One region of the Luteococcus peritonei genome, then DNA from elsewhere that is predicted to be linked to it. Evidence: riboswitches for the same ligand, from Rfam matches in the RefSeq annotation. Region 1 holds a riboswitch; the other holds the start of a gene.
The links. Region 1 has a riboswitch for cobalamin ahead of mutA (methylmalonyl-CoA mutase small subunit). Riboswitches for the same ligand answer to the same signal wherever they lie in the genome.
Positions count from the first base shown of each region.

Region 2: it holds a riboswitch for cobalamin, as region 1 does, so the genes downstream of both, ABD073_RS01420 (hypothetical protein) here and mutA (methylmalonyl-CoA mutase small subunit) in region 1, are expected to answer to the same signal.

Region 1 covers NZ_BAAAIX010000035.1:16,564-32,243, reverse strand. The annotation lists gene ABD073_RS15170 (EcsC family protein) at 1-516, shown strand, start outside; gene meaB (methylmalonyl Co-A mutase-associated GTPase MeaB) at 591-1,616, opposite strand; gene scpA (methylmalonyl-CoA mutase) at 1,726-3,912, opposite strand; gene mutA (methylmalonyl-CoA mutase small subunit) at 3,909-5,831, opposite strand; cobalamin riboswitch at 5,967-6,211, opposite strand; gene ABD073_RS15150 (hypothetical protein) at 6,322-7,656, shown strand; gene ABD073_RS15145 (DUF6918 family protein) at 7,727-8,158, opposite strand; gene ABD073_RS15140 (dicarboxylate/amino acid:cation symporter) at 8,336-9,547, shown strand; gene ABD073_RS15135 (glycoside hydrolase family 3 N-terminal domain-containing protein) at 9,617-12,004, opposite strand; gene msrA (peptide-methionine (S)-S-oxide reductase MsrA) at 12,168-12,782, opposite strand; gene ABD073_RS15125 (TSUP family transporter) at 12,792-13,559, opposite strand; gene ABD073_RS15120 (polysaccharide deacetylase family protein) at 13,578-14,189, opposite strand; gene ABD073_RS15115 (uracil-DNA glycosylase) at 14,415-15,101, opposite strand; gene ABD073_RS15110 (MFS transporter) at 15,098-15,680, opposite strand, start outside.
Region 2 covers NZ_BAAAIX010000003.1:80,391-96,070, reverse strand. The annotation lists gene glmM (phosphoglucosamine mutase) at 77-1,429, opposite strand; gene rpsI (30S ribosomal protein S9) at 1,536-2,069, opposite strand; gene rplM (50S ribosomal protein L13) at 2,099-2,542, opposite strand; gene treZ (malto-oligosyltrehalose trehalohydrolase) at 2,704-4,479, opposite strand; gene ABD073_RS01465 (glycoside hydrolase family 125 protein) at 4,592-5,971, shown strand; gene ABD073_RS01460 (MOSC domain-containing protein) at 5,959-6,657, shown strand; gene ABD073_RS01455 (elongation factor G-like protein EF-G2) at 6,739-8,826, shown strand; gene ABD073_RS01450 (SRPBCC family protein) at 8,994-9,458, opposite strand; gene ABD073_RS01445 (DsbA family oxidoreductase) at 9,572-10,306, shown strand; gene ABD073_RS01440 (DUF2087 domain-containing protein) at 10,320-10,862, opposite strand; gene trmB (tRNA (guanosine(46)-N7)-methyltransferase TrmB) at 11,123-11,896, shown strand; gene truA (tRNA pseudouridine(38-40) synthase TruA) at 11,893-12,726, shown strand; gene ABD073_RS01425 (class I SAM-dependent methyltransferase) at 12,723-13,364, shown strand; adenosylcobalamin-variant (AdoCbl-variant) riboswitch at 13,378-13,450, shown strand; gene ABD073_RS01420 (hypothetical protein) at 13,563-14,165, shown strand; gene ABD073_RS01415 (energy-coupling factor transporter transmembrane component T) at 14,168-15,382, shown strand; gene ABD073_RS01410 (ABC transporter ATP-binding protein) at 15,379-15,680, shown strand, end outside.

The DNA of each region.
Region 1 (15,680 bases):
AGCAAGGTGATCCGCGGCCACGTCACCACCGGTGCCGCGGGCGGTCTGCTGACCAGCCTCGGCGGCTTCATCACCATGCCGGTGGCCATCCCCGCCAACCTGCTCGAGTTCTACGTGCAGGCCACCCGGATGACCGCAGCGGTCGCCAAGCTGCGTGGCTATGACATCACCCAGCCCAACATCCGCACCGCCGTGCTGCTGACCCTGGTGGGCTCCAACAGCGACGACGTGCTGGCCAAGGCCGGCATCACCACCGGCAGCGGTCGCCTGGCCACCCTGGCGCTGCGCAACATGCCGCGCTCGGCCACCATGATGGTCAACAAGGCCATCGGCTTCCGACTGCTGAAGAGCGTCGGCGGCGGTGTGCTGTCCAAGTTCGGCAAGGGCGTGCCGGTCGTGGGCGGCGCCGTGGGTGGCGTGCTGGACGGCTACATGATGAACAAGATCGGCGAGCAGGCGCTCAAGGAGTTCCCGCGCGAGGCGGCTCGTGCCGCCAACGAGGGAAGCACCCTCTGACGCACCGCTGAGCGCGATGAGGCCCCGGAGACATCGTCTCCGGGGCCTCGCCATGTGTGTGGGACGGGCAGCCCTCAGCCAGGCAGCTCGCCGCGCGCCCAGTCCATCTGCGGCACCTGTCGGGCGTAGTCGGCCAGGAAGTCGCCGGCTGCCTCCATGGCGCTGGTGCGCCCGGCGCGCACATCCTCCTCCAGCCTGGCCCGCAGGTGGCGCAGGTGTTCGGTGGAGCGCATCGAGTCCAGCAGGGTGGCCTCCAGCTGCGAGGCCATCCAGACCACCTGCTGCTCGGCGCGGTGTCGGCCCAGGCCGACGGTCTCGTCCAGCCAGGCACGGTGCTCCAGCACGGCCTGCCAGACCTCCTGCAGGCCGATGTCCTTGAGCGCGGAGCAGGTGAGCACCGGCACCCGTCGCCCCTCGTTCTGCGAGGTGACCAGCTTCATGGCGATGCCCAGCTCGCGCGCGGTCACCCGCGCCTCGCCGGCATTGTCGCCGTCGGCCTTGTTCACCGCGATCACGTCGGTGATCTCCAGGATGCCGCGCTTGATGCCCTGCAGCTGGTCGCCGGAACGGGCCAGCGCCAGCATCAGGAAGGTGTCGACCATGCCGGAGACCGCCACCTCGGACTGCCCGACGCCCACCGTCTCGACGATCACCACGTCGAAGCCGGCGGCCTCCACCACCAGCATCGCCTCGCGGGTGGCGCGCGCCACGCCACCCAGGTGGTTGCCGCTGGGGGAGGGGCGGACGAAGGCCTGGGGGCTCTGGGTCAGCTCGCCCATCCGGGTCCGGTCGCCCAGCACGGAGCCGCCGGTGCGGGTGCTGGACGGGTCCACCGCCAGCACCGCCACCTTGTGGCCCTGTGCGATGAGCAGCTGGCCCATGGCATTGATGAAGGTGGACTTGCCGGCACCGGGAACGCCCGAGATGCCCACCCGGACCGCGTCGGTGCCGGTGGTGGACAGCTCGGTGAGCAACTGGCGGGCCAACGGCCGATGGGCGGGCAGCCTGGACTCCACGAGCGTGATGGCCTGCGCCACGTGTGAGCGGGAGCCGGCCTTCACGCCCTCGACCAGGGCGGGGACGTCGAACTTGCGGGGCATTCGGCACAACCTTCGGTTCGTTGCGGGTGGAAAAGCCTCGGGCGGCCCGAGAAGGACTCGGACCGCCCGCGGCGTCTAGCGACTCGTCATGCGGTGCATGGGAGACCTGTCAGGCGTCCAGCACCTTGCGCATCTCCGCCAGCAGACGCGTGGCGGCCTCCGGGATGTTGGTGCCCGGGGGGTAGATGTCGATCGCACCGGCCTGGCGCAGCTCCTCGAAGTCCTGCTCCGGGATCACGCCACCGACGACGATCAGGATGTCGGAGCGCCCGAGCTTGTCCAGCTCGGCACGCAGCGCGGGCACCAGGGTGAGGTGGCCGGCTGCCAGGGAGGAGACGCCCACCACGTGCACATCGGCCTCGTTGGCCTGGGCGGCAGCCTCCTCCGGGGTCTGGAAGAGCGGGCCCACGTCGACGTCGAAGCCCAGGTCGGCGAAGGCCGTGGCGATCACCTTCTGGCCCCGGTCGTGGCCGTCCTGGCCCATCTTCGCGATCATGATGCGCGGACGACGGCCCTCGGCCTCCTCGAAGGCCTCCACCTGCTCGTGGGCCTCGGTCATCGCATCGGAACCGGCTGCTTCCTTGGAGTACACACCACTGATGGTACGGATCTGGGCGGTGTAGCGGTCGAAGACCTTCTCCAGCGCGTCGGACATCTCGCCGACGGTGGCCTGCGCGCGGCCGGCGTCGATGGCCAGCTTGAGCAGGTTGCGCTCCGGATCGGTGGGATCCGGGTTGGCAGCGGCCCAGGTGAGCTTCTCCAGGGCGGCCTGGGTGGCCGCCTCGTCGCGCTCCGAGCGCAGCTTCTCGAGCTTGGCGATCTGCTGCGCGCGCACCTGGTTGTTGTCGATCTTGAGCACGTCCAGCGGCTCGGGGTTCTCGAGCTGGTACTTGTTCACGCCGATCACCGGCTGGCGGCCGGAGTCGATGCGTGCCTGGGTACGGGCCGCGGCCTCCTCGATGCGCATCTTGGGGATGCCCTGCTCGATGGCCTTGGCCATGCCGCCGGCCTGCTCGACCTCCTGGATCAGCGCCCAGGCCTTGGTGGCCAGCTCCTGGGTGAGCTTCTCCACGTAGGCCGAACCGGCCCACGGGTCGACGACGCGCGTGGTGCCCGACTCCTGCTGCAGGAAGAGCTGGGTGTTGCGGGCGATCCGCGCGCTGAAGTCGGTGGGCAGCGCGATGGCCTCGTCGAGCGCATTGGTGTGCAGCGACTGGGTGTGGCCCTGGGTGGCGCCCATCGCCTCGACGCAGGTGCGGATCACGTTGTTGTAGACGTCCTGCGCGGTCAGCGACCAGCCGGAGGTCTGCGAGTGGGTCCGCAGGCTCATCGACTTCGGGTTCTTCGGGCCGAACTGCTTCACCAGGCGGGCCCAGAGCATGCGCGCCGCACGCATCTTGGCCACCTCCATGAAGAAGTTGGTGCCGATGGCCCAGAAGAAGCTCAGGCGCGGGGCGAACTGGTCGACGTTGAGGCCCACGGACTCGCCGGCGCGGATGTAGTCCACGCCGTCGGCCAGAGTGTAGGCCATCTCGATGTCGGCCGTCGCGCCGGCCTCCTGCATGTGGTAGCCCGAGATGGAGATCGAGTTGAACTTCGGCATGTTCGCGCTGGTGAAGGCGAAGATGTCGGAGATGATCCGCATCGAGGGCAGCGGCGGGTAGATGTAGGTGTTGCGAACCATGAACTCCTTGAGGATGTCGTTCTGGATCGTGCCGGCCAGCTGCTCCGGCTTCACCCCCTGCTCCTCGGCCGCCACCACGTAGAGGGCCAGGACCGGCAGCACGGCGCCGTTCATGGTCATCGAGACGCTCATCCGGTCCAGCGGGATGCCGTCGAAGAGCTGGCGCATGTCCAGGATCGAGTCCACGGCCACGCCCGCCATGCCGACGTCACCGGTCACCCGGGGGTGGTCGGAGTCGTAGCCACGGTGGGTGGCCAGGTCGAAGGCGATGGACAGGCCCTTCTGGCCGGCCGCGAGGTTGCGCCGGTAGAAGGCATTGGACTCCTCCGCGGTGGAGAAGCCGGCGTACTGCCGGATGGTCCACGGCTGCGAGGTGTACATCGTCGCGTAGGGGCCGCGCAGGAAGGGCGGGATGCCCGGCATGGTCTCCAGGAAGTCCATGCCCTGGTAGGCGTCCTCGGTGTAGAGGTGCTCGACGGGGATCTGCTCCGGCGTCACCCACTGCTCGGACTGCGGGCCGGCGGCCAGCAGCTCGGCGAACTGCTGGGCGGCGTCGGCCGGGACGGACTGCGTGCCCAGCGGCACGGAGTCGAAACGGATCTGTTCGCTCACTTGGAGACTCCTGACGTCTCGAGGCCCGCGTCGGAGACGCCGAGGACCTTCAGGGTGGAACCGAGGAGCTCGACGACGTCCATGCCCATGGCGATGGTCCCGTCGATCACCTCCCCGGCCTCGGAGGCGGCCTCGCCGAGCTCCTTCACGTTGCCGGCCAGCAGCACCTTCTGTGCGCCGGCCTCCTTCAGGGCCTTGGCGACGGGAAGCGCCTGCTCGGCGTAGACCTTCGCGCTGGAGCACAGGCAGGCCACCGGGGTGCCAGAGGCCTTGAAGGCCTCGACCACCTGCTCGACGCTGCCGCCCTCCACCTGCGGCGTCGCCAGGCCGGCGACGTGGAACAGGTTGGAGGCGAAGCCCTCGCGACCACCGAAGTCACGGCGGGTGCCCAGGCAGGCGAGGAAGACCTTCGGGGCGTTGCCACGGGCCTTGACGGCATCGCGCATCGTCTCGAAGACCTCGGAGTCGCGATGCCAGACCACGCCGCCGCGCTGCGGAGCAGCGGGACGGGGCTTGGCCTGGACCGGCTTCTCCTCGGGGTTCGGGAACTCGCTGACGCCGGTGATCGGCTCCTTGCGGCTGGCCAGGCGCTTGGTGCGCTCGGCGATCACGGGGGCGAGCAGCTCGACGGCGTGGCCGTCGGCGACGGCCTTGGCCATGCCGCCGTGCGCCTCGACGTCGCCCAGCACCACCCAGCCGGCCTCAGCCAGCTTGGTGGTCAGGCTCTCGACGTACCAGGAGCCGCCGGCCGGGTCGTTGACGCGACCGATGTTGGACTCCTCGGCGAGCACCACCTGCGTGTTGCGGGCGATGCGGCGGCTGAAGTCACCGGGCAGGCCCCAGGCGGTGTCGAAGGGCAGCACGCTGACCGCCTCGGCGCCACCGACGGCGGCGGCGAAGACGCTGATCGTGCCGCGCAGGATGTTGACATAGGGATCGTCGCGGGTGATGTCGCGCCAGGAGGTGACCGCCTGCTGGCGGGCGCCGCGCAGCGACTCGGTCACACCGAAGGTCTCGCCGACCTTGTTCCAGCAGGTGCGCAGGGCACGCAGCCGGGCGATGGTGGCGAACTGGTCGGTATTGGCCGAGACCCGGAAGTTGATGGTCTCGAAGGCGTCGTCCACGCTGACGCCCTGCTCCACCAGGGCCCGGACGTACTCGACGCCGGTGGCCAGGGCGTAGCCGAGCTGGTGCACGTCGCCGGCACCGGCGTTGTCCCAGATGGTGGCGTCCACGACGATGGCACGGCTCTTCGGCATGCCCTCGAGGCGCTTGACCCAGTCGGCCAGGCCGGACAGGTCCGCCTCGCCGCCGTTCAGCGCGGCCAGACCGATCGGGTCCAGGCCCAGGTTCAGGCTGAGCTGGTCCTTGGGCTTGCCGGCCTTCTCGTAGATGCCCAGCAGGGCCTCGGCGGCAGCCTTCTGGTCGGTGCGGCTGGAGACCTCCACCTTGACCAGGTCCAGCAGGACGTCGGCCAGGTTGTTGGAGATGTCCTCGGCGCTCACGGCGTCGGGGTCGACGCGGAACCACAGGCTGCTGCAGCCGCGCTCGAGATCCTCCAGGACCGCCTTGCGGGTGTACAGGGTGTCCGGGTCCTCGTGCAGCGCGCGCACGTCCCAGGCGTCCATCTCACCGCTGCGCACCGTGGTGCCGCGGGTGAAGGGGGCCACGCCGGGGGCGCCCAGCTGCTCGGGGGCGTCGGCCAGGGTGTAGACGGGCTCGATCTCGATCCCGTCGACGGTGGTGGTGCGCAGCCGCTTGATCGACTGCTCACCATCGAGTTGCTTGTCTTCGGGTCGCCCGCGGTTCAGGACCTTGGCGACGGCATCGCGCCACTGGTCCATGTCCGGCTTCGCGAAGTCGCCGGCGAGGGTCAGCTCGCTTGCGCCCCCGCGGGCATCCGGCTCGGTCGTTGTCATGCAGACTCCTGCTCCGATGAGGTTGTCGCCCACCGCGTGGTGCGGCGGGCCTGACGGTGCGGCTCCTCGGCTCGACTCGTGGCGTCGCGGGATCACCCTGCAGGACTGGTCCCGTCACGCCGTGCCCCGCGACTGGCTGCCGCGGCGCCGCTGGCAGGTCTTCGGACTCATGGGCACTTCGCCATCGGGCGACTTCCTCGGAGCGCCGCTTCCCAGGCCGTCGTCGGCCCAGTGCTGCCGCCGGTGGCGTGCGATCACTCGCATGCCGGACGGGCGTTCCTCGTTCCCATTCACCGCTGCGGGACAGTTCCGGACTTGCACCGGATTCCCTCTTGCGACGACCTGTTCGCACAGGCCGAACCAGCACTGCCAACCCTATCGGGGGTGCTTCGCGCGGGGGCAAGGGGGGTGAGAAATAGCGGGATGTGGTCAGACCAGGATCACGAGCATGGACTAGCGATTAAATGAGAATCATTATCTAATAGTCGCCATGACACGAACCCATCTCCATCCCGGCCTGGCCGTGCTCGCCGGCGCCATCCTGGCCGCCCTGCCCGTCGCTGCTGCAGCGGCGCCCCACCGTGCTGCCGACGGCACCGAGCAACAGGTCAACCGCACCACCGAGGGGGACCAGTACTTCCCGGCCGCCGCCACCAACCGCCACGGGCTGCGCCTGGTGGTCTGGACCGACACCAGCCAGCTCGCCAGCCACCACCATGACCACGCCGACGACCATGACCACGGCACCGGGCATGACCACGGCGAGGAGCCGACGGGGCAGACCCGCGTCGTGGCCCGGCTGCTGGACCAGGCCGGCCGCCCCTTCGGTGACGAGATCCCGCTCGACGAGGGCACGCCCGGCAACCAGCAGTACCCCGCCGTCACCGCCCTGGACGACGGTTCCTTCGTGGTGGCCTGGCTGCGCTCGGCGGGGCCCTCGGCCAACCAGGTGCGCACCGTGCGCCTGGGCCGTGAGGGTCGGCTGGGGACCGCGACCACCGTCTCCCAGCACGCGACCCCGGTGCAGTTCGCGCCCGCGATCAGCTCGCTGCCGGGCAACCGCTATGTGGTGGCCTGGACCGGCGCCGGCTCCGACAGCCCCTCCGCCTGGGACGCCAAGGCCCGCGTGATGGACCTGCGCCGCCCCCGCACCGACGAGTTCACCCTGAACCGCACCACGGCGGACAAGCAGTCCCGCCCGGCCCTCGCCCGCACCGCAGGCGGCTTCGTGGCCGCGTGGACCGATGCCTCCGGCCTGTCCGTCGGCCAGGGCACCGGGGTGCGCGGCGCCCTGCTGGACGCCAAGGGGCGCTTCGCCACGCCCGAGCGCCAGCTCGACGAGGCCGCACCCGGCAACCAGGGGCGTCCCTCGTTGGCCGTCGGACGCGACCAGGGCATCGCGGTCGCCTGGGAGGACGTGACCAGCCCCGGCCGTGACGGCTCGGGCGGTGCCGCCGTGGTGCGCCTGTTCGACCGTCGGCTCGCCTGCGCGGGCCCGGAGCGGGTGCTCAGCTCCATCACCACCGGCAACCAGCAGAAGCCCCGGCTGACGGCACTGCCGCGCGGTGGCTACGTGGCGGTCTGGGAGGACGGCAGCAGGTCGGCCGACGACCCGGTGCACCTGGCGGTGTGCTCCCGGGAGCTCTCCGCCCGCGGCCTGCCGCTGGGCCGGGACCGACTGGTCAACCTCTCCACGCAGGACAACCAGCAGCAGCCGCTGGTGACCGCCGGGCAGCGCGGCGGTGTCCTGGCGGTCTGGACCGACGAGAGCCATGCCGGTCCTGACACCGAGGCCACCCGTGTGGTGGCGCGACGGCTCGCCTGAGCCCCGGGACGACGACGCCCCGCACCCGAGCCGGGTGCGGGGCGTCGTGCGTCGTGCGTCGTGGCGACGGTCAGCCGACGAAGGGCTTCAGGGCCTCGGCCAGGCGGGGCAGGGCCTCCTCGACGTAGCCCTTGGCCTTGCCTCGGATCGGCTTGTACAGCTTGGCGATGGCGGCATTGTCGGGGCTGGCGGCCTTGGCGTCGGCGACGGCCAGCAGCGAGTCGGCGACCTCGCCGGAGCGGCTGGACAGGTAGGCGCCGAAGTCCTGCTCTCCCTTGGCGTCCCAGTAGGGCTGCAGGGCGGCGGCGATGTCGGGCAGCATCGCGTCGGTGGCCTTGGGCACGATGCCCTCCTTGGCCTTCTTGGCGCTGGCATAGGCGCCCTTGAGGGCCATGCCGGCCAGGCCGGACTTGGCGTCCACCTCCTGGTCCACGACGGCGGCGATCGCCTGCACCACCTGGGGGCGCTTGGCGGGATCCAGCAGCGAATCGGTGAAGCTCATCAGTTCGTCCTTCTGTCAGAGGGGGAGTGGGACCGACCCCTCCAGTCTGGCAGGTCGCGCCCGTGGGCACCGGGCGACGGTGCGGCGGCGGCCCGGACCGGCACCGCCCCCCGGCGGTGCAGAATGTCACGTGGGCATCCCCTGACGCCGTGAACTTTTGCCCCTAGCATTCGCTGCATGGCCGAACCATCTCGCCCGAAGCTGGGCCTGCTCCCCAAGATCCTGATCGCCATCGTCCTGGGCATCGTCTGTGGTCTCTTCTTCCCTGACTGGCTGGTGCGCGTCTTCGTCACCTTCAACGGCCTGTTCGGCAACTACCTGGGCTTCATCATCCCGCTCATCATCCTGGGGCTGATCGCTCCCGCCATCTCCGAGCTCGGCGCCGGTGCCGGCAAGTGGCTGGCGATCACCACCGCCATCGCCTACGGCTCCACCCTGTTCGCCGGCTTCATGGGCTACGCGGTCTCCATGGCGCTGCTGCCGCGCCTGCTCGAGGGCAAGAAGGTGGTCACCGACGTCACCAACCCCGAGGACGCCCTGCTGGCGCCCTACTTCAAGGTGGAGATGCCGCCCGCCATGGGCGTGATGACCGCCCTGCTGCTGGCCTTCGTCATCGGCGTGGCGCTGACCGCCATCAAGGGTGATGTCATCCACCGTGGCCTGGTGGAGTTCCGCGAGATCGTCGAGCTGGTCATCGTGAAGACGTTCATCCCGCTGCTGCCGATCTACATCTTCGGCATCTTCTGCAACATGACCGCCGCCGGCGAGGTGTGGAACGTGATCACCACCTTCCTGGGCGTGATCGTGATGGTCTTCTGCCTGACCGTCATCCTGCTGCTGATCCAGTACTGCGTCGCCGGCGCCATCGCGCACCGCAACCCGCTGACGATGCTCAGGACGCTGCTGCCGGCCTATGCCACCGCTCTTGGCACCTCGTCCTCCGCGGCCACCATCCCGGTGACGCTGCGCCAGACCATCGCCTCCGGCGTCTCCGAGCCGGTGGCCTCCTTCGTGATCCCGCTGTGCGCGACGATCCACCTGGCCGGCTCCACCATCAAGATCACCTGCTTCAGCCTGGCCGTGATGATCCTCTACGGCATGCCGATCCACACCGGCACCATCATCGGTTTCATCATGCTGCTGGGCATCATGATGGTGGCGGCCCCGGGCGTGCCCGGCGGCGCCATCATGACCGCGACCGCGCTGCTCACCAGCCAGCTGGGCTTCAACGAGGCGCAGGTGGGCCTGATGATCGCCACCTACATCGCGATCGACTCCTTCGGCACCGCCACGAATGTCACCGGCGACGCCGCGATCGCGCACGTCGTGGACACCCTCACCGGACGCAGCAACCGCGGCACTGCGACAGCCGGGACCGCAGCCGCCTGACCCCCGTACCCACAGGGCGCCCGCCCCCGGAGAGATCCGGGAGCGGGCGCCCTTGCATGCCATCGGGCGTCACCGCCGGGAAATGGTGCCCTTCCAGTTGAGGCCGAAGCCGAAGCGGTAGGTGTTGCCCGCCGAGTCGCGGTAGGGCGCCATGTCCTCGCCGACGTCCTCGGCCTGGGCCTCCACCGCGTCCATGTTCCGCGGGCTCGTGATGGGCAGCCGGCCCGTGGGGTTGTGGAAACCGAGCATGGTGTCGATGAGCGCACGGTCGCTGACCGAGTAGCCCACCACCAGGGCGTCGACCTTCCGCTCGAACTCCGCCGGGATGAAGCTGGTCTTCGCCTTCACCGCGACGACCACCGGGATCTCGCGGCCGGTCCGCTTCTCGACCTTCTTGACGGCCCTGACCGCATTGAGGGTGGCGGTCAGGTCATACTCGTTGCCGATCCGGGAGGTCCGTCCGAAGTAGGAGCGGTTCTCCTGGCTGCCGTCGGGCAGGATGTCGCCCGCGATCGAGACTTTGCGGACGTTCTTGCCGATGGCGGTGTACGGCTTCCACTGCAGCGAGAGCGGGTAGAAGGTGCCGTCCTTCGTGAGGCCCGCACCGGTGAAGTTGTCGCCGTTGTCCGGCCCCCGCATGCCCACCAGGACCATGTCCACCGTGCTCAGGTCGGGCTGCTCGTAGCCCACGACATTGCCCTTCAGGTCGGTGATCGGGGTGTCGGTGAGCACCTGCTTGAAGTACTGCTTGGCCACCGCCACGTCGAGCATCGGACCGGTCACGTCACTGGTGGACTGCGAGAAGACGCTGGGGAAGCCGTGTTGGATGGTGCTGGGGATGTAGACCGTCTTGTTGCGGTACTTGGCCAGCGGGGACTTCTTGATGGTGCGGTTCGCGTTCTTGAGCATCACGACGGAGTCGAGCTGCGCCTGGTAGCCGCGCTCCACCTTGTCGGCGCTGGCCACGACGGCCTTCGAGCGCGCCAGGTCCAGGTAGGGGTCCTCGAAGAGCCCGGGGGCGAAGAGCATCCGCAGGATCCGCTCACCGGACTGGCGGAAGCGCTCGTCGGCGCTGATCGGGTTCCTGCCGGCCTCGAAGTCCTTCTGCCACATCTGGTGGGCAGCCAGCACGGGCAACTTGTTGTTGTTGCCGCCGAACATGTCCAGACCGGCCTTGAGTACGGCGTAGTGGCGCTCCTCGACGCTGGCGGACTCCATGCCCCAAGCCATGCCGAAGCGTGAGTTGGGGTCGGTGTAGCCGGTGGTGACGCCCCAGTCGGTGCAGATCACGCCGTCGTAGCCGGCCTTGCGTGCGATGTCGATCTTGGTCTTGTCATAGGCCGAGCCGACGCGGTTGCCGGTCAGTGGCGAGCCGTCCTTGGCGATGGCGATCGAGTAGGAACTCATCATCGACATCGAGTCCTTGGCCGCCGTGAAGGGGACCAGGTGCTCCTCGAAGTTGTCCCCGGGGTAGACGGCGTACTTGCCGGCATTCATGTGGGCCTCGCGGCCACCCTCTCCGGCGCCGTCTCCGGGGAAGTGCTTGATCATGGTGTTGATCGACTCGGAGCCCCAGCCGGTGGCGCGCCCGCGCTCGTCGTAGCTGTCCTGCGAACCGTCGACATAGGCCTTGGCCATGGCGGCGGTGTGGGCCGCGTTCTCGCCGAAGGTGCCGTCGACGCGCAGCCACCGCGGTTCGGTGGCCAGGTCGATCTGCGGACCGAGCGCGGTGGTGATGCCCATGGCGCGGTACTCGGCCGAGGAGGTCCTGGCGAAGTCGAGCATGGTGCTGGTGCGGAAGGTCGCCGACAGGCCCAGGTTGGAGGGCCAGCGCGAGATGTCGGTGCCGGCCGCGTTGTAGGCGGAGTCGCTGGCCGCGGTGGAGCGCGGGTCGGAGGAGAAGTTGACCGGGACATAGGGCATCCCGGGCGCGGCCTGCGCCTCGGCGTAGGCCTGCATCTGGTTGACCCAGGTGACATTGGCCGTGACGTCGTTGGGGCCGGCATTGAGCACATTGCGCAGCTGGTCCTCCTTCAGGTACTTGCGCTGCGCATCGCTCAACCCGGCCGCGGCATCGCGCTCGTGAGAGCTGAAGAGCATCAGCCCGGCGATCTGCTCCTTCCTGAGCTCACCCGACAGGGCCTTCGCCCGGGCCGCGACCGGCTGACGCCAGTCCTCCCAGGTGTCGAGTTGGCGGTTGCCGTTCATGTCCTTGAAGCCGAGCAGCCCGGCCGAGGTCCTGACCTCCAGGATGGTGACACCGCTGGAGGGGGAGTAGCTCAGCCTGGGGCCGCCGGGGTTGTCGACCTGTACGAAGCTGGTGCGGCCGTCGCTCAGGGTGCGGGTCACCAGGCCCGACGGGGCGCCGTGCGCCGGCGCCAGGCCGGCGCCCAGGGCGAGCCCGGTGGTGGCGAAGAGCGCAAGGCAGGTCCGGAGGGACGGTTTGGGAGAAGGCATGGTTCTTCCTTCTGGCCCGGGCCGGTGCCTGCTCCGTCGCAGGCGCTGTGAGGCGGTCCGGGCGCGTGGGGTGGCACCAGCCTGCCGCCCGGCTTTGCCGCAGGGCAAGGATTTCGGCCCAAGATCTACCAAATGGTCAGTGGCCGCCCGGAGGGAGACCGGCTCAGCCGCAGGTGACGCCGGTGGCGTGCACCGGGCAGTAGCCGTTGGGGTTGTGCTCCAGGTACTGCTGGTGGAGGTCCTCCGCGAAGTACCACTGCGGCGCAGGCTCGACGGTGGTGGTGATCGTCCCGTAGCCGGCGTGGGTCAGGCCCTGCTGGAAGCCGGCCAGGGCCTCACGGGCCTGGGCCTCCTGCTCCGGGGAGGTGGTGAAGATGGCGGAGCGGTACTGCGGGCCGACGTCATTGCCCTGCCGGTCGCCCTGGGTCGGGTCATGGTTCTCCAGGAAGACGGCCAGCAGCTCGCGGTAGCTGGTGCGGCTGGGATCGAAGACCACCCGGACCGTCTCGGCATGACCGGTCAGGCCGGTGCACACCTCCTCGTAGCTGGGATTGCGGTTGCTGCCGCCCATGTAGCCCGCGGCGGTGGACAGCACGCCGTCGGTCTGCCAGAAGAGCTTCTCGGCACCCCAGAAGCAACCCATCGCGAAGTAGGCCACCTCGCTGCCCGGGAAGTCCCGCTCCAACGGGTCACCGAAGACGCGGTGATGGAAGGGCATGGCCAGCTGCGGCTCGTCGTGGTCGGTGGGGACGGGGACGGCGCGGCGCTCGAAGAACATGGCGCAAGGCTAGCTCGCCGCCGCAGGAGCGAAGGCCTGCCAGCCCAGCCACAGAGCCAGCCCGAAGCCGGCCAGCCCGATCGCCCAGCGCAGCAGTTGCTGCGGCAGCCACTGCTGCACCGTGGGCCCCAGCCGCCCACCGACATAGCAGCCCACGCCGGTGGCCAGCGCCGCCCACCAGTTCACCGGGGCGGCCAGCACGAAGACCAGCGAGGCGGCCAGGTTCGAGCAGCCCAGCAGCAGGCTCTTGAGCACCATCGAACGGTCGAAGCCCACCGTGTTGGTGAGCAGGGCCAGCGCCAGGAAGACCACCCCGGCGCCCGCACCGAAGTATCCGCCGTACAGGCAGGTGAGCACCAGACCGGCCAAGTAGGCCCGTGGCTGGTCGCGCTCGCCGCCGCGCCGCGCGGTGATCGCCGGCTGCGCCAGCAGCAGCGCGGAGGCCAGCGCCACCAGGAAGGGCACCACCCGTTCGAAGCCCTCGTCGCCGCCGAGCAGCAGCAGCCCGGCACCGATCCCGCCGCCCACCAGCGCCACCGCGCCGTCACGGACCAGCCGAGAACGGCCCAGCGGCAGCAGCTGCCCGCCGGCCTTCATCGTCGAGCCGACGCCGATGGCCAGCACGCCGAGGGTGTTGCTGACATTGGCCGTGACCGGCGACAGGCCCACCGCGAGCAGCGCCGGATAGGTCACCAGGGAGGCCAGCCCGGTCAGGTAGCCGCACAGCCCGCCGCCGACGCCGGCCAGTACCAGCAGCACGATCTCGAGGGGGCTCACCCCACGAACCTACGCCCGTCAGTGGCGCGGGTAGACCGTCCCGGCCTTCGTGGACCCCAGCAGCTGGCTCACGGTGACCAGGGTGTAGCCCTGCTTCTGCAGGCCGTCGATGATCGCCGGTGCCGCCTTCACCGTCCACGGGTGGATGTCGTGCATCAGGATGATGGAATTGCGGCTGGCGCGCTGCAGGGTCAACTTCGAGATCACGGGCGCGGTGTCGTGGCCGGCCACCCAGTCCTCGGGGGAGTTGTCCCAGACGATCACCGACAGCCCTTCCGCGCCCACCACCTTGTCGGTGCGGCTGGTGCGGGCCGCATAGGGCGGGCGCATCAGGTGCGGGCGGCGGCCGGTGATCTGCTGCAGCACGTCGTCGGTGCGCTTCACCTCGTCGGCCACCTGGGCATCGGACAGGTCGCTGATCGGCTTGTGGTCGTACGTGTGGTTGGCCACCTCGAAGCCCTGCGCAGCGGCCTGCCGCACGATCTCCGGGTGGGCCTTGGCGGCATTGCCGAGCATGAACAGCGTGGCGCTGGCATGCCGGCTGGTGAAGGCCTTGAGCAGCTCCGGGGTGTGCTCGCCGGGGCCGTCGTCATAGGTCAGGGCGATGCACTTGAGCTTGCGGCAGTCCACCGGCGCGTCCGCCGCCGGTGTGGTGACCGGTGTCGCCGTGGATCCGACGTCGAGCCGGCCGGGGCGGGGGCGCTCGACGTGGCGCCCACCGACGTCCTCGCGGCCGGCGGCGGGCCGGAGACGCCATCGGTGCCGGCCGCGCAGGCGGTCAGCGGGAGCAGCAGGAGCAGGGCGGTCGTGGCGCGACGAGGGGACAGCACGCGCGAAGGTTACCGCTGCGCGGGTTCAGCCCAGCTCGGGGAGCCGCCAGTCCACCGCTTCGCCACCCTGGGCGGCCAACAGCTCGTTGGCGCGGCTGAAGGGTCGCGAGCCGAAGAAGCCGGAGCGGGCGGACAGCGGGGAGGGGTGGGCGCTGGCGATGACGGGCACCTCGCCCAGCATCGGGGTCAGCGACTGGGCGTCGCGTCCCCACAGGATCGCCACCAGGGGACCGCCGCGCTCCACCAGGGCCTCGATGGCGCGCTGGGTGACCGGCTCCCAGCCCTTGCCGCGGTGCGAGGCGGCAGCACCCGGGCGCACCGTGAGCACCCGGTTCAGCAGCAGGACACCCTGCTCGAACCAGGCCGTGAGGTCGCCGTGGACCGCGGGCTCGATCCCCAGGTCCGAGTGCAGCTCGGCGTAGATGTTCTGCAGGCTGCGCGGCACCGGGCGCACGTCGGGCTCGACGCTGAAGCTCAGGCCCACGGCATGGCCCGGGGTGGGATAGGGGTCCTGTCCCACCACCAGCACCCGCACCTCGGACAGCGGCCGGCTGAAGGCGCGCAGCACCCGGTCGCCGGCGGGCAGGTAGTTGCGGCCCTCGGCCACCTCGCGGCGCAGGAAGTCGCCCATGGCGTGCACCTGCTCCTCGACAGGGGCCAGTGCCTCGGCCCAGTCGGGGGCCACCAGATCGGACAGCGGCTTGGCAGTCATGGACGTCCTTCCACGGTGACAACGTCGGGCCGCTCGCGCGGCATGGACCAGGACCAGGCGGCACCCACCAGCAGCAGGGCACCACCCACGGCGAAGGCGGCGCCCAGGCCCAGGGCGTCGGCCAGGGCGCCGGCGGCCAGCGGGCCGATGATGGCGCCCAGGTCACTCATCATGCTGAAGACCGCCACCGGCGCACCACCCCGGCCACGCGTCACGTCGCCCACCGCGGCGGTGGGTGCCGTCGAGTGGGCGGCCGAGCCCAGGCCGTAGACGCACAGCACCGCCACCAGCACCCAGATGCTGGGGGAGAAGGGCATGGCGATCGCGGCGACGCCGGTGAGCAGGCCCGCCATGATCATCATCGGCCGGCGCCCCACCGTGTCCACCCGTCGGCCCACCGGCCCCAGCGCCAGGGTCTGCACCACGGCGGCCAGGGCGAAGCTGATGCCGGTCCACGACGGCGTGCGGTGCAACCCCTCGACCACCAGCACCGGCACCAGTGAGGATCTCACCCCGAAGGACTGCCAGCCCTGCGCGAAGTTGGTGGCCAGCGCGGCCCGGTAGCGCACGTCGCCCAGC
Region 2 (15,680 bases), on a different contig from region 1:
ACCAGCCAGCGGACAGGCCACGGGCCCGCCACCGCTGGTGACGGGCCCGTGGTGCCGGCGCCGGGCCGGGAAGGGTTCAGAGACTGACGCGCTCCTTGACGACGTCCGCGAGTTCCTCGCAGACCTGCTGGGCGCGCTCCATGGTCTCGGCCTCCACCATGACGCGGACCACGGGCTCGGTGCCCGAGGGACGCAGCACGACGCGGCCGGTGGTGCCCAGCTCCTTGTTGGCGGCGCTGACCGCCGACTGGATCTGCGGGTCGATGCCGGCACGCAGCTTGTCGACGTCCTTGACGTTGATCATGGTCTGCGGCAGGCGGGTCATCACGGCGCCCAGCTCCCTGAGGCTCTTGCCGGTCTGCACCATCCGCGCAGCGATGTGCAGGCCGGTGAGCACGCCGTCGCCGGTGGTGGCGAACTCGCTCATGATGACGTGGCCGGACTGCTCGCCGCCCAGGGTGAAGCCGTTGGCATTCATGCTCTCCAGCACGTAGCGGTCGCCCACCTTGGTCTGGTCGACGCGGATGCCGTTCTCACGCATGGCGTTGACGAAGCCGAGGTTGCTCATGATGGTGGCCACCACGGTGTCGGAGTGCAGCTTGCCGTCCTCCTTGAGCGCCAGCGCCAGGATCGCCAGGATCTGGTCGCCATCGATCAGCGTCCCCTCGGCGTCACAGGCCAGGCAGCGGTCGGCGTCGCCGTCGAAGGCCAGGCCCAGGTCAGCGCCCACCTCAACCACCTTGGCCTGCAGGTCGCCCATGTGGGTGGAGCCGCAGTCGCGGTTGATGTTCTCGCCGTCCGGGGTGTTGTGGATCGCCACCACCTCGGCACCTTGGGTCTCGAAGGCCGCCACGGCGGTCATGGAGGAGGCGCCGTTGGCGCAGTCCAGGACCACCTTCAGCCCCTCCAGGCTGCCCTCGCTGCCGAGGCTGCGCACCAGGTGGGCGACATAGGCCTCGACGGCCCCGTGGTCGTCGGTGACGCGACCCACAGCGGCGCCGGTGGGACGCTCCCACTCCTCGCCCATCCGCTCCTCGATCGCGTCCTCCAGGGTGTCGTCCAGCTTCACGCCGCCGCGGGAGAAGAACTTGATGCCGTTGTCGGGCATCGGGTTGTGGGAGGCCGAGAGCATGACGCCCAGGTCGTAGTTGCCGTCGTTGACCAGGAAGGCGGCGCCGGGGGTGGGCACGACGCCCACCCGCACCACGTCGACGCCGGCGCTGGCCAGGCCGGCCACCACGGCGGCCTCCAGGAATTCACCCGAGGCGCGCGGGTCACGGGCCACCAGGGCGGTGGGGCGCTTGGCGCCGAAGACGCCCGCCTCGCCCAGGACGTGGGCCGCGCCCACCGAGAGGTCCAGGGCCAGTTCGGCCGTCAGGTCCTTGTTTGCCAGTCCGCGCACGCCGTCGGTGCCAAAAAGTCGAGCCATGGGACACGAGCCTACCGCCCGCACGGGCCGGATCCGGACAAGCGGAAGGCCGCCACCCCGATGGGATGGCGGCCTTCGCGAGCCGTGCTGCTGGTGCAGCGCAGGATCAACGCTTGCTGTACTGCGGGGCCTTGCGGGCCTTCTTGAGACCGGCCTTCTTGCGCTCCTTGATGCGGGCGTCGCGGCTCAGCATGCCGGCCTTCTTCAGGGCGGGACGGCTGGCCTCTTCGTCGATGGCGTTCAGCGCACGGGCGATGCCCAGGCGCAGGGCACCGGCCTGGCCGGTGATGCCGCCACCGTTGATGCGCACGATCACGTCATAGGAGTCGGCGACACCGGCGGTCACGAAGGGCTCGTTGACGATCTGCTGGTGAACCTTGTTCGGGAAGTAGTCCTCGAGGCTGCGTCCACCGTTGATCGAGAACTGGCCGCTGCCGGGCACCAGGCGGACGCGGGCGACGGCCTCCTTGCGACGACCGGTGGCACCGCCGGCGGCGATCACCGCGGCGCGACCCGAGGGGTTGGTGGCCGGGGTCGGGTTCGAATCCGTGCGGTAGGCGATCTCGCGATCGTTCTCGTCGGTGAACGGGGTGACCTCGGTCTCGAGGTTCTCGTCAGTCGTCTCTACGGTCTCAGACACAATTGTTCCTTGGCTCACGGTTTCGATCGTCACTGGGCGATCTGGGTGATCTCGTACACCTGCGGCTTCTGCGCGGCGTGGGGGTGCTCCGGGCCTGCGTAGACCTTGAGCTTGCTCATCAGCTGACGGCTCAGCTTGTTCTTGGGCAGCATGCCCCAGACAGCCAGCTCGACGGCCTTGCGCGGGTCCTTGTCGAGCAGCTCGCCGATCGGGGTGGCGGTCAGGCCACCGGGACGGCCGGAGTGGCGGTAGCGCATCGAGTCGGTGCGCTTGTTGCCGGTCACCGCGATCTTCGAGGCGTTGATGATGACCACGAAGTCACCGCCGTCGACGTGGGGGGCGAACGTGGCCTTGTGCTTGCCGCGCAGCAGGGTGGCGGCAGTCACCGCGAGGCGTCCGAGGACGACGTTCTCGGCATCGATCACATGCCAATTCCTGGTGATCTCGCCAGGCTTCGGGCTGTACGTAGACACGGGTCGCAGACCATCTTCCGTTAGATTGCTGAACAGTTGGGCAGCGCAGTCACGGTCGGCGATTCCTCGCCACGACCATTCCAAGGCGCAACAGCGACTCAGGCTACCCCGCGGCCCCGGCACGGGTCAAAACGAGCCGGTGCCGGAATCGACGGCGCTGGTCAGGAGCGTCCCACCAGGGCATCACGGGTCAGGTGCAGCACCGCACCCGAGTAGGCGCCCAGCAGCACCTTTCCCTCGACGATCTGCACGTCGCCGACGCGCAGCAGCACCTCGGAGGAGTCCTCCAGCTCGATCTCCACCGGGTCCGCGTCGAAGTTGACCACCACGCTCATGGTCTCGCCGCGGTCCAGCTGGAACCAGTGCGAGTCCGGGTCGAAGAGCGTCTGCACCCACTCGAAGCGGGGGTCGGTGAGGTCGGGATAGGTGCGGCGCAGGGCCAGCGCCTCGCGATAGGTCTGGGCGATCTCGCGGTGCACGTCGCCGTCCACCTCGCCCCAGTCCAGCACCGAACTGCGCCAGGCCTCCTCCGACTGCGGGTCCACGATGGTGGACAGATCCCAGTCCATCTTGGCGAACTCCTCCAGCCGGCCCTTGCTGACCGCCTCGGCCAGCTCCGGCTCGGGATGGGAGCTGAAGAAGCGGAAGGGGGTCGAGGCACCCCACTCCTCCCCCATGAAGACCATCGGGGTGTAGGGGCTGAGCAGGGTGAGCAGGGCGCAGATCTGCAGCTGCCGGGTGGAGCACATGGCGGCCAGCCGGGCCCCGTCGGCGCGATTGCCGATCTGGTCGTGGTTGTCGCTGCAGACCACCAGCCGCCAGGTGGGCAGGGTGGGGGTGTCCAGCCGTCGCCCGTGGCGCCGGCCCCGGAAGCTCGACTTGGTGCCGTCGTGGAAGAAGCCGTTCTCCAGCACCTTGCCCAGCGCGTCGAGGCTGGCGAAGTCGGCGTAGTAGCCGGAATCGACACCGGTGACATTGGCCAGCAGGGCGTGGTGGAAGTCGTCGCTCCACTGCCCGTCCAGACCGTAGCCGCCGGCCTCGCGCGGAGTGATCATCCGCGGGTCGTTCAGGTCGCTCTCCGCGATCAGCGAGAGCGGGCGGCCCAGGAAGGCGCTCAGCGCACCCACCTCCACCGACAGCTCCTCCAGCAGGTGGATCGCGGAGGTGTCGATCAGGGCATGCACCGCGTCGAGCCGCAGCCCGTCGACGTGGAAGTCCTGCAGCCACATCAGGGCGTTGTCGATGATGTAGCGCCGCACGTGGTCCGAGTCCTGCTTGGTGAGGTTGATCGCGCCGCCCCAGGGGGTGCTGACGCTCTCGTCCAGGTAGGGGCCGAAGAGCGGCAGGTAGTTGCCGCTGGGGCCCAGGTGGTTGTACACGACGTCCTGGACCACGCCCAGGCCACGCTGGTGACAGGCGTCGACGAAGCGCTGGTAGGCGCGCGGACCGCCGTAGGGATCGTGCACCGCGTACCAGCAGACGCCGTCGTAGCCCCAGCCGTGGACGCCGTTGAAGGCATTGACCGGCATCAGCTCGACGAAGTCGAAGCCCATCTCGGCGATGTGGTCCAGCCGCTCGATGGCCGCCACCAGGGTGCCCTGCTCGGTGAAGGTACCCACGTGCAGCTCGTAGATGGAGTGGCCGGCCAGCTGGCGGCCGGTCCAGTCGCCGTCGGCCCAGTTGTAGCCGGCCGGGTCGTAGGCCTGGCTCAGGCCGTGCACGCCGTCGGGCTGCCAGCGCGAGCGCGGATCCGGGTAGACCTGCTCGGAGCCGTCCAGCCGGTAGCCGTAGCGTGCCCCGTCCACCGCCAGGTCGGCGTGCTCGTCGCCGAGGCGCCACCAGCCCTCCTCGGCGCGCTGCAGCTCGACGGTCTGGCCGTCGACCACCAGCTCGACGCGTTCGGGGGTGGGGGCCCAGACATCGAAGGACAGAGGCACAGGGATCTCCTGAGGGGTTGCGTGCGGGGGTGCTCACCAACCTAGCGCCTGCCGCCGACATCGCCGCCAGCCGTGGGCAGCCTCCACGCCGAGGGCGAACTAGCCTTGGCCCATGCCCCTGCCCCGCCCCGGCACGCTGGTGCCCGCCCTGCTGCGCCCCGGCAGCCGTCGCCCGCCCGAGCCCCTGCCGCTGCCCGAACCGGTGCGCGCACTGCTGGAGCAGCGAGGTGAGGCCGTCGAGACCGCGCTCGGCCACGGGATGGGAAGGCTCTACCGCGATCTGATGGGCGACACCTGGACGCGCACCCTGCGCCCCGGCCGCGACGGCGTCTTCGTCGTCACCGGCGACATCCCGGCGATGTGGCTGCGCGACTCCTCGGCCCAGATGCGCCCCTGGCTGGCGCTGGCCGCCCACAGCACCGAGGTGGCCGGGATGCTGCGCGGCGTGGTGCGGATGCAGTGGCACCTGCTGGGCCACGACCGGCGCGCGAATGCCTTCAACCGTGGGCCGGTGGGCGGCACCCACCACCTGCTGGACGACCACGTCTGGCGGCTGGGCGCCGACCCGTGGATCTGGGAGCGCAAGTACGAGCTGGACTCGCTCGCGCTGCCGATCCAGCTCGCCCACCAGCTCTGGCGGGCCACCGGACAGCCCGACCACCTCGGCTCCGAGGTGCGGACCGGCCTCGACCGGGTCGTGGAGCTGTGGCGCCTGGAGCAGGACCACGAGTCCTCCGACTACCGCTTCGTCCGGCTGGACGCGGTGCTGCGGCGCCAGGCCTCCGAGAGCCTCCCGCGCCGCGGCCGGGGTGCCCCGGTGGCGCGCACCGGGATGACCTGGCAGGGCTTTCGGCCCAGCGACGATGCCTGCACCTTCGGCTACAACGTGCCCGGCAATCTCACCGCCGCGCACAGCCTGCACCTGGCCGCCGAGCTGGCTCGCGAGGTCTGGGCCGACGAGCCGCTGGCACTGCGCTGCGAGCGCCTGGCCGAGGAGATCCGCGCCGGCGTGGCGGCCCACGCCCACCACCCCGAGGGCGGCTGGTACTACGAGGTGGACGGCCTGGGCGGCAGCCTGGCCGCCGACGACGCCAACCTGCCGAGCCTGCTGGGTCTGCCGCTGACCGCCGGGGTCGACCGCCAGGACCGTGACTACCTGGCCACCCGGGCGCGGGTGCTGAGCGGCGCCAATCCCTGGTGGCACCGGGGCCGGGCAGCGAGCGGCATCTCCAGCCCGCACACCCCGGGCGCCCGCGTCTGGCCGATCGCGCTGGCGGTCCAGGGCCTGACCGCCACCTCGCGCGAGGAGGCCGTCGGGCTCGCCCGGCTGCTGGCCGCCACCACCGCGGACACCGGGATGATGCACGAGTCCTTCCACGTCGACGACCCGGCCGACTTCACCCGGGCATGGTTCAGCTGGGCCAACATGATGTTCTGCGAGCTGGTGGACCAGCTGGCCCACGGCGACGAGGAGGTCCGGTGGGCCCGGTGACCAGCGTCGAGCGGCTGGGCTGGAGCCCTGTGAAGGGCACCAGCTGGTTGTCGGCCGAGCGCCTGGAGCTGGACGGCGACGGCATCGAGGGTGACCGGCTCTGGTCCCCGGTCACCCCTGACCTGCGCTGCGTCCGCGCCACCGACCTGCCCTGGCTGGCCGGTCTGCGGGTGGAGCCCACGGAGCTGCCCGGGCCGGACGACCTGCTGCTCGACGGCCGGGAGCGCACCGTCCTGTACTACGACCGTCGCTTCAGCGCGCTGGTGCACGGCGGCGAGGTGGCGCGCAGGCTCTCCGAGGCCGCCGGCCAGGAGCTGCTGCTGGCCCGCACCACGGGGCGCCGGGGATTCATCTGGTCCTCCCCGGTGAGCCTGCTGCTGCGCTCCGAGCTCGACGACCTGCCGCTGGACACCGACCGCTACCGGCCCAACATCGTGCTCGACGACCGTGCCGAGCCGATCCGTCCGGAGCCGGGGATGCGGCTGCGGCTCGGGCCCGTGGTGCTGCACGTGGAGGCCCCACTGGAGCGCTGCCTGGTGATCGACCACCACCCGGTGACCGGGCGACGCGACCAGCGCCTGCTGGGCCGCCTGCGCCCCGGGGTGCTGCTCGGCTGGGGCTGCCGGGTGCTGGCGCCGGGGAGCCTGGCGCTCGGCGAGCTGGAGGCAGCGCTGCTGCCGGGCTGACCGTGGCTGTGGCATTCCCCACAACCATCTGCCCTTGTCGGAGGGCTCACAGGGGAGCAATGTTTTGCCATGAGTTCAAAGGTGAGCGCTTCCGCAAACAAGGTCTCCAGCCCCGTCGACCTACGCAATGTGGTCCTGGTCGGGTCGTCCGGGTCGGGCAAGACCACACTGTTCGACAACCTGCTGGCCGCCCGGATCCCGGGGCACCGGCCCGCCAAGGACGACACCGAGCGTGCCGCCGCCCTCACCCTCGCGTCGGTCTCCAGCGGCGACGTGGTGATCAACCTGCTCGACGCCCCCGGCCATCCCGACTTCGTCGGCGAGCTGCGCGCCGGCCTGCGCGCCGCCGACGCCGCCCTCTTCGTGGTCTCGGCCGCCGACGGCGTCGACAACGCCACCGCCGCGCTGTGGCGCGAGTGCAAGGCCGTGAAGATGCCCTGCGCCATCGTGGTCACCAAGCTCGACGTGGAGCGCGGCGACTACACCAGTGCCGTCGAGCAGTGCCGTCAGGTGCTCGGCGAGGGCATCGTGCCCGCCTACCTGCCGTTGACCGACGGTGGTGGGGAGATCGTCGGCAACATGTCGCTGGTCACCCAGAACGTGCACGAGTACTGCGGCGGCCAGAGCAGCACCCGCCCGGCCAGCCAGGAGGAGGCCGAGCAGATCGCCGCCTACCGGGGTGACTTCCTGGAGGGCGTGATCACCGAGAGCGAGGACGACTCGCTGATGGAGCGCTACCTCGAGGGCGAGGAGCTGGCCGTCGACCAGGTGCGCCGCGACCTGCTGGTCTCGATGAGCCGCGCCACCCTGTTCCCGGTGATCCCGGTGCAGGTCTCCAATGCGGTGGGCACCGAGGAACTGCTGCGGCTGGTGGAGAACGGCTTCCCCACCCCGGCGGAGAAGGCGATGCCCACCATCACCACCGTGGACGGCACCGACCTGGTGGAGATCGGCTGCGATCCCGACGGCCCGCTGGTGGCCCAGGTGATCCGCACCACCTCCGACCCCTATGCCGGCCGGCAGTCCATGGTGCGGATCTACTCCGGCACGCTGCGCACCGACGACGTGGTGCACGTCGCCGGGCACCGCGAGGTCTTCACCGGCACCGAGGACGCCCACCACCCGGGCCACGAGGAGGACGAGAAGATCGGCCCGCTGGCCTTCCCGGTGGGCCTGGAGCTGAAGACCAAGGACGTCGCCATCTCCGGTGACATCGTGCTGGTGGCCAAGCTCTCGCACGCCGAGACCTCCGACACGCTCAGCGCGAAGGACTCCCCCGCTCTGGTGGAGCCCTGGATGCAGCCCGAACCGCTGCTGCCCACCGCGCTGAAGCCCGCCACCCGCAATGACGAGGACAAGCTCGCCGGGGCGCTGGCCCGGTTGGTGGTCGAGGACACCACGGTGCGCCTGGAGCGCACCGTGGAGGCCGACCAGGAACTGCTGTGGACGATGGGCACCGCGCACACCGACCTGCTGCTGGGCCGGCTGAACGACCGCTACGGAGTGAAGGTGACCACCGAGCCGGTGAAGGTGGCGATGCGCGAGACCTTCATCGCGCCGGCGAAGGCCCACGGCCGCCATGTCAAGCAGTCCGGCGGGCACGGCCAGTACGCGGTCTGCGACATCGAGATCGCGCCCCGGGAGCGGGGCGCGGGCTTCGCCTTCGTGGACAAGGTGGTGGGCGGCGCGGTGCCCCGCCAGTTCATCCCCTCGGTGGAGAAGGGCGTGCGGGCCCAGATGGAGCGCGGCACGGTCTACGGCTTCCCGATGGTCGACGTGCAGGTCACCCTCCACGACGGCAAGGCGCACTCGGTGGACTCCTCCGACATGGCCTTCCAGTCCGCCGGAGCGCAGGCGCTCAAGGAGGCGGCCACCGAGCAGAACGTCGCCCTGCTGGAACCCGTCGACGAGGTGGAGGTTCGGGTGGCCGACGAGTACCTGGGCGCGGTGATGACCGACCTGTCGAACCGGCGGGGCCAGGTGCTGGGCACCGACACCGACGGCGCCGGCCAGTCGATCCTGCGGGCCCTGGTCCCGGTGGCCGAGCTGGAACGCTATGCCGTGGACCTGCGTGGCCTGGCCCGGGGCAGCGGCTCCTTCCGTCGTAGCCCGCACGGCTACGAGCTGGTGCCGCCGCAGCTGGCGCAGAAACTGCTCGACAGGGCGTAGTATTCAGCAGGGCCCCACACCCCAAGGGGTGCGGGGCCCTGCCGCGTTGTACCCAAGCCAGTGGAAACTGGCTGTTCTTCAGATGTCGGTGTGGCGGTCATCATCCGGAGGCACCCAGGTGATGCCCACCACACCGACGCCGGGTCCGAGGACCCGGGTCCGTGGGGTCACTTCTCCGAGACCGCCTGGGCCAGGTTCCCCAGCGAGGCCTCGAGGGCCTCCTTCGGGATCATCGGGAAGCGCGCCTTGAGCTTGGCATCGGTGACCTCGCTCCAGTCATAGCTGAGGGTGACCTCGGTGGCCTCGGAGCCCTGCGGCTCGAGGGTGTAGACCCACTCCCAGCCACCGGGCTGCTCCCCCGGTTTGGCCGGCTTCCAAGCCACCACCTTGTTCTCCACCAGGCCGCTGACGTGGTTGTCGCGCTGGTAGTCACCACCCTGGCTGTCGGCGTACATGTCCATGGTGAAGACGTCGCCCACCGCGGACAGCCGCTGGTCGCCGTTCACGGCGCCACGCACCATGTCCGAGCCGTCGAGTGCCACGTGGTTGCGGGGCAGGGTCAGGAATTCGTAGATGTCCTTCGCCGGGGCGTCGATGACGCGGGAGACGGTCACGTTCTCGTTGTCAGCCATGGGCTCCACACTGCAAGGGCTGCGGCAGCGCGGCAAGCCATTTCGCCCTGCGCGATCAGGCGCCGGGCAGCCTTGGCGGGTAGCACGTTCAAAGCCGCGTTAGCCTCGACGCCATGACCCTGCAGATCGACATCTGGTCCGACATCGCCTGCCCCTGGTGCCTGATCGGCAAGCGTCGCTTCGACGCCGCCGTGGCACAGCTGCCCTTCGCCGACCAGCTCGAGGTCGACTACCACTCCTTCCTGCTCGACCCGGAGCTGCCCACCCGCTACGAGGGCAGCGAGGCGCAGTACCTGGCCGAGCGCAAGCAGATGCCCGTCGAGCAGGTGGCGCAGATGCTGGCCCAGGTCACCGAGGTGGCCGCCGGGGAGGGGCTGGCCTATGACTTCGAGAGCCTGGTGGTCGCCAGCTCCCGACGCGCCCACCGCCTGCTGCAGGCAGCCCGGCGGACCACCGAGCAGAACCGGGCCGACGGACTGGTCGGTCGCCTCAACGAGAGGCTGATGCGCGCCCACTTCGAGCAGGGGATGGACATCGGCGACGACGAGGTGCTCGTCGAGGCCGCTGTCGCCTGCGGGATGGAGGAGCAGCTGGCCCTCCGGGCCATCGACGACGCCTCCCTGGACGAGGCGGTGCAGTTGTCGGTCGCCACGGCAGGCTCGTTGGGGATCAGCGGCGTGCCCTTCTACGTGGTGGACCAGCGCTACGGCATCTCCGGCGCCCAGCCCACCGAAGCCTTCGTCCAGGCCCTGCAGCAGGTGTGGAGCGAGAAGCAGGCCAACGAGCAGCCCGTGCTGGCGCCGCTGGCCACCGAGGGCGAGGCCTGCGGCCCCGAGGGCTGTGCCTGATCGCGGGCGGTCCTCAGGCGGGATCGCCCAGCCCCAGGTGCCCCGGTAGCCAGAGCGCCTCCCAGTCGGGGATCTCCTGCGCCATGTGCGCCGGACGCACCGGAAGCCGGCGGGCCAGCCAGTAGCGGCCCGCCTCGCGCTCCAGGTAGCCGTAGTCCACCAGCTCGCGACGCCAGAAGGCGTGGTCCTCCACCACCTCGGCCAACCGCTGGTTCACCTCGGGCTCGCTCCAGATGCGTCCGCGCTCGAAACGGGCGGCCAGGTGGAGCAGCACGTGCGCCCGGGCCCGGCGTCGGGCGGGAAAGTTCACCAGGCGTCCGTCGCCCACGAAGCGGCCCACCACGCGTTCCTGCTCCTCCCGGGCCAGGCGCCAGCGCTCGCTCTCCTGCAGCACCGGCTGGGCGCTCGGGGCCGGGGTGGCGCCGGAACCGCCGGGCCCTCCCCGACCACCGGCCTCCTGCTCGTCGGCCAGGTGGGCCCGCGCAGCGGTGTAGGTCTGGCCGGTCTCGCGCATCCGGGAGCGCACCAGCGCCTTGAAGTCCTTGTCTCGAGTCATCTCTCACCTCGACCACGGGCACGCCCCCAGCACGGCACCACGGTCGGACGAGAACGACAAGTCCAGGTGCCCGAGGATCTGCTCCCCTTCGCCGTGACGCGGGAGCTGGGGTCCTCGCGCGAGCTCGGCGCGGGCGGCGCCGTCACCACCACTGTGCCAGACCGTCCGCTGCGGCGCACCCGGATTTCCGCCCGGGCCACTGGGCGTCACGCAGCCGTCGCGGCGACGGCCCCCAGCCCCGTCGCCGGTAGGCTTGCCCGGTGCCCACACCGCCACCGCTCGAGCCCCACCGCCGCACCGGAGAACGTCGCGTCCGCCGCGACGTGGTGAGCTTCGTGCGCCGCAGCGCCCGGATGAACGACTCCCAGCTCAAGGCCTGGACCACCTGGAACCAGAGCCGGGTGGTGCGGGTGTCCGAGGGCGAGACCGAGACCTCCATCGCCGAGGACGCCAGCATCGACTGGGACGAGGTCTTCGGGCGACGGGCCCCGCTGATCGTCGAGATCGGCTCCGGCACGGGTGATTCCCTGGTGCCCATGGCGGCCGCCCATCCGGAGGCGAACGTGGTGGCCTTCGAGGTCTTCCAGCCCGCGGTCGCGAACACCCTCGGCAAGCTGGCGCGCGAGGGCGTCGACAACGTGCGGATCGTGATGGCCGACGGCCAGCAGGGTCTGGAGCGACTCTTCGCACCGGGCAGCATCAGCGAGCTGTGGCTCTTCTTCGCCGACCCCTGGCACAAGAGCCGCCACCACAAGCGTCGCCTGGTCAGCCCCGAGTTCGCGCAGCTGGTGCGCAGCCGGCTGGTCGACGGCGGCCGCTGGCGGCTGGCCACCGACTGGGAGGACTACGCGCTGTGGATGCGCGAGGTGCTCGACGTCGCCGAGGGCCTGACCAATGAGCACCTCGACCCCTCGGACCCCGAGGGCACCGGCTGGGCGCCCCGCCTGGAGCTGCGCCCGGTGACCAAGTACGAGCGCAAGGGCCTGGCGGCCGGCCGCACCATCCACGACCTGACCTACCGGAAGAGCTCATGAGGCGCTGGCGGCTCGACCTGGCCTATGACGGCACCCACTTCTCCGGCTGGGCCGCCCAGCCGGGGCTGCGCACCGTGCAGGGAGAACTGGAACGCTGGACCACACAGGTGCTGCGGCTGGCCTCCCCCGTGCAGCTCACCGTGGCCGGACGCACCGATGCCGGCGTGCACGCCCGCGGCCAGGTGGCCCACCTGGACCTGGCCGACGAGGTGGACACCTCCCGGCTGCAGCACCGGCTCTCCCGGGTGCTAGACGGCGACATCGTCATCGCGTCGGTGCGCGAGGCCCCCGAGGGCTTCGACGCCCGCTTCTCCGCCGTCTGGCGCCGCTACTGCTACCGGCTGTGGGACACCGAGAGCATCCCCGACCCGCTGCTGCGCGGCCACGTGGTGGGGCTGCGCGGCCACCTCGACCTGGAGCGGGCCAATGCGGCGGCCACCATGCTGCTGGGCCTGCACGACTTCGCGCCCTTCTGCAAGCCCCGCGACGGGGCCACCACCATCCGCACCCTGACCGGGCTGCAGGCCGCGCGGCGCGCCGACGGGGTGGTGGAGTTCACCGTCGTCGCCGACGCCTTCTGCCATTCCATGGTGCGCTCCCTGATGGGCGCCATGACCGCGGTGGGCACCGGGGCCCGCGACGAGGCCTGGCTGGCCGAGGTGATGGCCAGCCCGAAGCGCCACAACGGCGTCACGGTGATGCCCGCCAAGGGCCTGTGCCTGGAGGAGGTGGGCTATCCCGCCGACCACCGGCTGGCCGAGCGCGCCGAGCTGGCCCGCGCCGTGCGCACCCTGGACGAGACACCCAGCCTGGACGAGGAGGAGCGATGAGCCACTACTTCACCACCCCCGAGGGCGAGGAGAAGCGTCGCGAGGTACGCGCCACCATCTGGGGCCGCGAGCACGTCCTGGTCACCGCCAACGGCGTCTTCTCCGGTTCCCGGCTGGACCCCGCCACCCGGATCATGCTCGACGAGCTGCCCCCTCCCGAGGACGGCGCTCGGCTGCTCGACCTGGGCTGCGGCTACGGTCCGATCGCCGTGGCCCTGGCCGCCGAGTGCCCCACCAGCACCGTCGACGCGGTGGACGTGAACGAACGTGCGCTGGCCCTGACCGCCGAGAACGCCCGTCGTGCCGGTGCCGATGACCGGGTGCGGACGCTGCTGCCCCAGCAGGCCGATCCCGAGGTCCGCTACGACGAGATCTGGTCCAACCCGCCGATCCGGATCGGCAAGGCGGCGCTGCACGAGCTGCTGCTCACCTGGCTGCCGCGGCTGGCCCCGCAGGGCCGTGCCGTGATGGTGGTGGGCAAGAACCTGGGCGCCGACTCGCTGCAGCGCTGGCTGGGCGAGCAGGGCTGGGAGTGCACCCGACTGGCTTCGCACAAGGGCTTCCGGGTGCTCGAGGTGCGTCGGCCCGTGGCAACCGGGGCCGCACCCACCGTGCAGCGGCCGGCAGGGCTGCAGTAGTCTCTGGCGGGTAACCACGTCCAGGGGAACCCGGTGCAAGTCCGGGACTGACCCGCAGCCGTCACAGTCGGAATGCCTGGCATGGTTCGGACTCATCATGCCTGTCGCGGAGAGCGGGCCGAGCCGAGGACCGCCCGGTCATTCCGGTGGTTCCCGACGCTGGCACTCGAGGCGCGGGCCCACCCGAAAGGACCCCTCGTGCAGACCCTGCGCACCGCCCTCGCCACCACCGCGGCCCTCGCCGCCCTGGCCTCCGCCCCGCTGGCCGCCCAGGCCGCCCCGATGAACGACGCCACCGACTGCCTCGACCAGGGCAAGGTCTGGCTCGCCATCCAGGACTCCAAGGGTGAGCTGCTGGTCAACAGGTGCGTCGAGAAGGCCGCCACCGGCAGCCAGCTGCTCACCGACGCCGGCGTCAAGGTCACCAAGGACGCCAAGGGCTTCGTCTGCGCCATGGAGGGCGAGCCGGCCACCTGCCCGGCCAAGTTCGACGGCAACTACTGGCACTACTGGCTCGGCACCAAGGACGGTGGCTGGAAGATGAGCGAGAAGGGCGCCGACAACAGCGTCCCGGCCGCCGGCACCCTCGAGGGCTGGTGCTACGGCAAGGAGTGCAGCATGCCGGCCGTCGCATCGCTGCCCGCCGCCACCGACGCCTCCGCTTCGCCCTCGGCCTCCGCCGAGGCCACCGCCCCGGCTGGCGAGAGCAAGGGCACCCCCTGGGGCGTCATCACCACCGTTGCCGTGCTGGCCCTGGCCGCCATCGCGGGCCTGGTGCTGGCCCGCCGTCGCAAGGCCTGAGCATGAGCAGGCTGGTCGGCATCGAGCGCGAGCTGCCGGCGACGGCGCCCCGCGTCGACGCCGGCCGGCCGCAGCCTGCCCTGGACCCGCGCGACCGCCGGCCCGGCACCCGGCCCGAGTCGGCCGCGGAGACCCGCAGGAGCGCCGGGCCCAGACGCAGCCTGCACCCGTGGGCCTGGTGGGGCTGGGCGCTGTGCGCCGCCACCGCCATCTCGCTCACCCTCAACCCGCTGATGCTGCTGCTGTGCATCGGCGCCGTGGTGGCCGTGGTGCTGGCCCGCCGCACCCGCGCGCCCTGGGCCCGCTCGGTGCGCGCCTACCTGCTGCTGGCAGGTTTCATCCTGGCCATGCGGATGTTCTTCCAGGTGGTGATCGGGCGGATGCGCAGCGGCACCGTGCTGTTCACCCTGCCCTCGTGGACCGCGCCGGACTGGCTGGCCGGCCTGCACTTCGGCGGCCCGGTCACCCTCGACGCCCTGCTCTTCACCCTCAACGACACGCTGCGGCTGGCCGGCATCCTGGTCTGCGTCGGGGCGGCGAATGCACTGGCCAACCCGCGCCGGGCGCTGAAGTCGGTGCCCCCGGCCCTGCACCAGATCTCCACCGCGGTGGTGATCGCCCTCTCGGTGGCGCCGCAGCTGATCGAGTCCGGGCAGCGGGTCCGTCGCGCCCGACGGCTGCGGGCCTCCACCAGCCGGGGGCGCGGCGCCCTGCGCGGCCTGCTGGTGCCGGTGCTGGAGGACTCCATCGAGCGATCCATGCAGCTGGCCGCCTCCATGGAGTCGCGGGGCTACGGGCGCACCCTGTCGCTGCAACCGCTGGGCCGCGCCACCGCCACCACCCTGCTGGGCGGCATGATGCTGATGGTGCTGGGCAGCTTCGCGGTGCTGGGCATCCCCGGCGCCACGCTGCTCGGCGTCGCCGGCATCCTGGTGGGTCTCGGCCTGGTGGTGGCCGGCCTGCGCATCTCAGGACGACGGCTGGCCATCAGCCACTACCGGCCCGACCCCTGGCTTCCCGCGGAGACCGGGGCCATCTGCTGCGGCCTGGCCGCCGTCGCCCTCAGCCTGCTGCTGCTCCAGCTGGCCCCCGGTGCCATGACACCGGTCACCAGCCCGCCGCAGTGGCCCGAGCTGCACCCGCTGATGCCGCTCACCGCCCTGGCCCTGGCGCTGCCCGCCGTGCTCACCCCGGCACCGTCGAAGGACAGCCTGTGATCAGCTTCGACCAGGTCACGATCAGCTATGCCGACGCCGCGCACCCGGTGCTGCGCCAGGCCAGCTTCACCATCCCCGAGGGCGACCTGTGCCTGGTGGTGGGCCGCACCGGCACCGGCAAGTCCACCCTGCTGGGCGCGATCAATGCGCTCGTGCCCTGGTTCAGCGGCGGCACGATGTCCGGCGAGGTCCGCATCGACGGCCGCTCCACCCGGGACTGCCGCCCCCGCGAGCTGGCCGACCTGGTGGGCTGGGTGGGACAGAACCCGCTGGTCAGCTTCGTCACCGACCGGGTCGA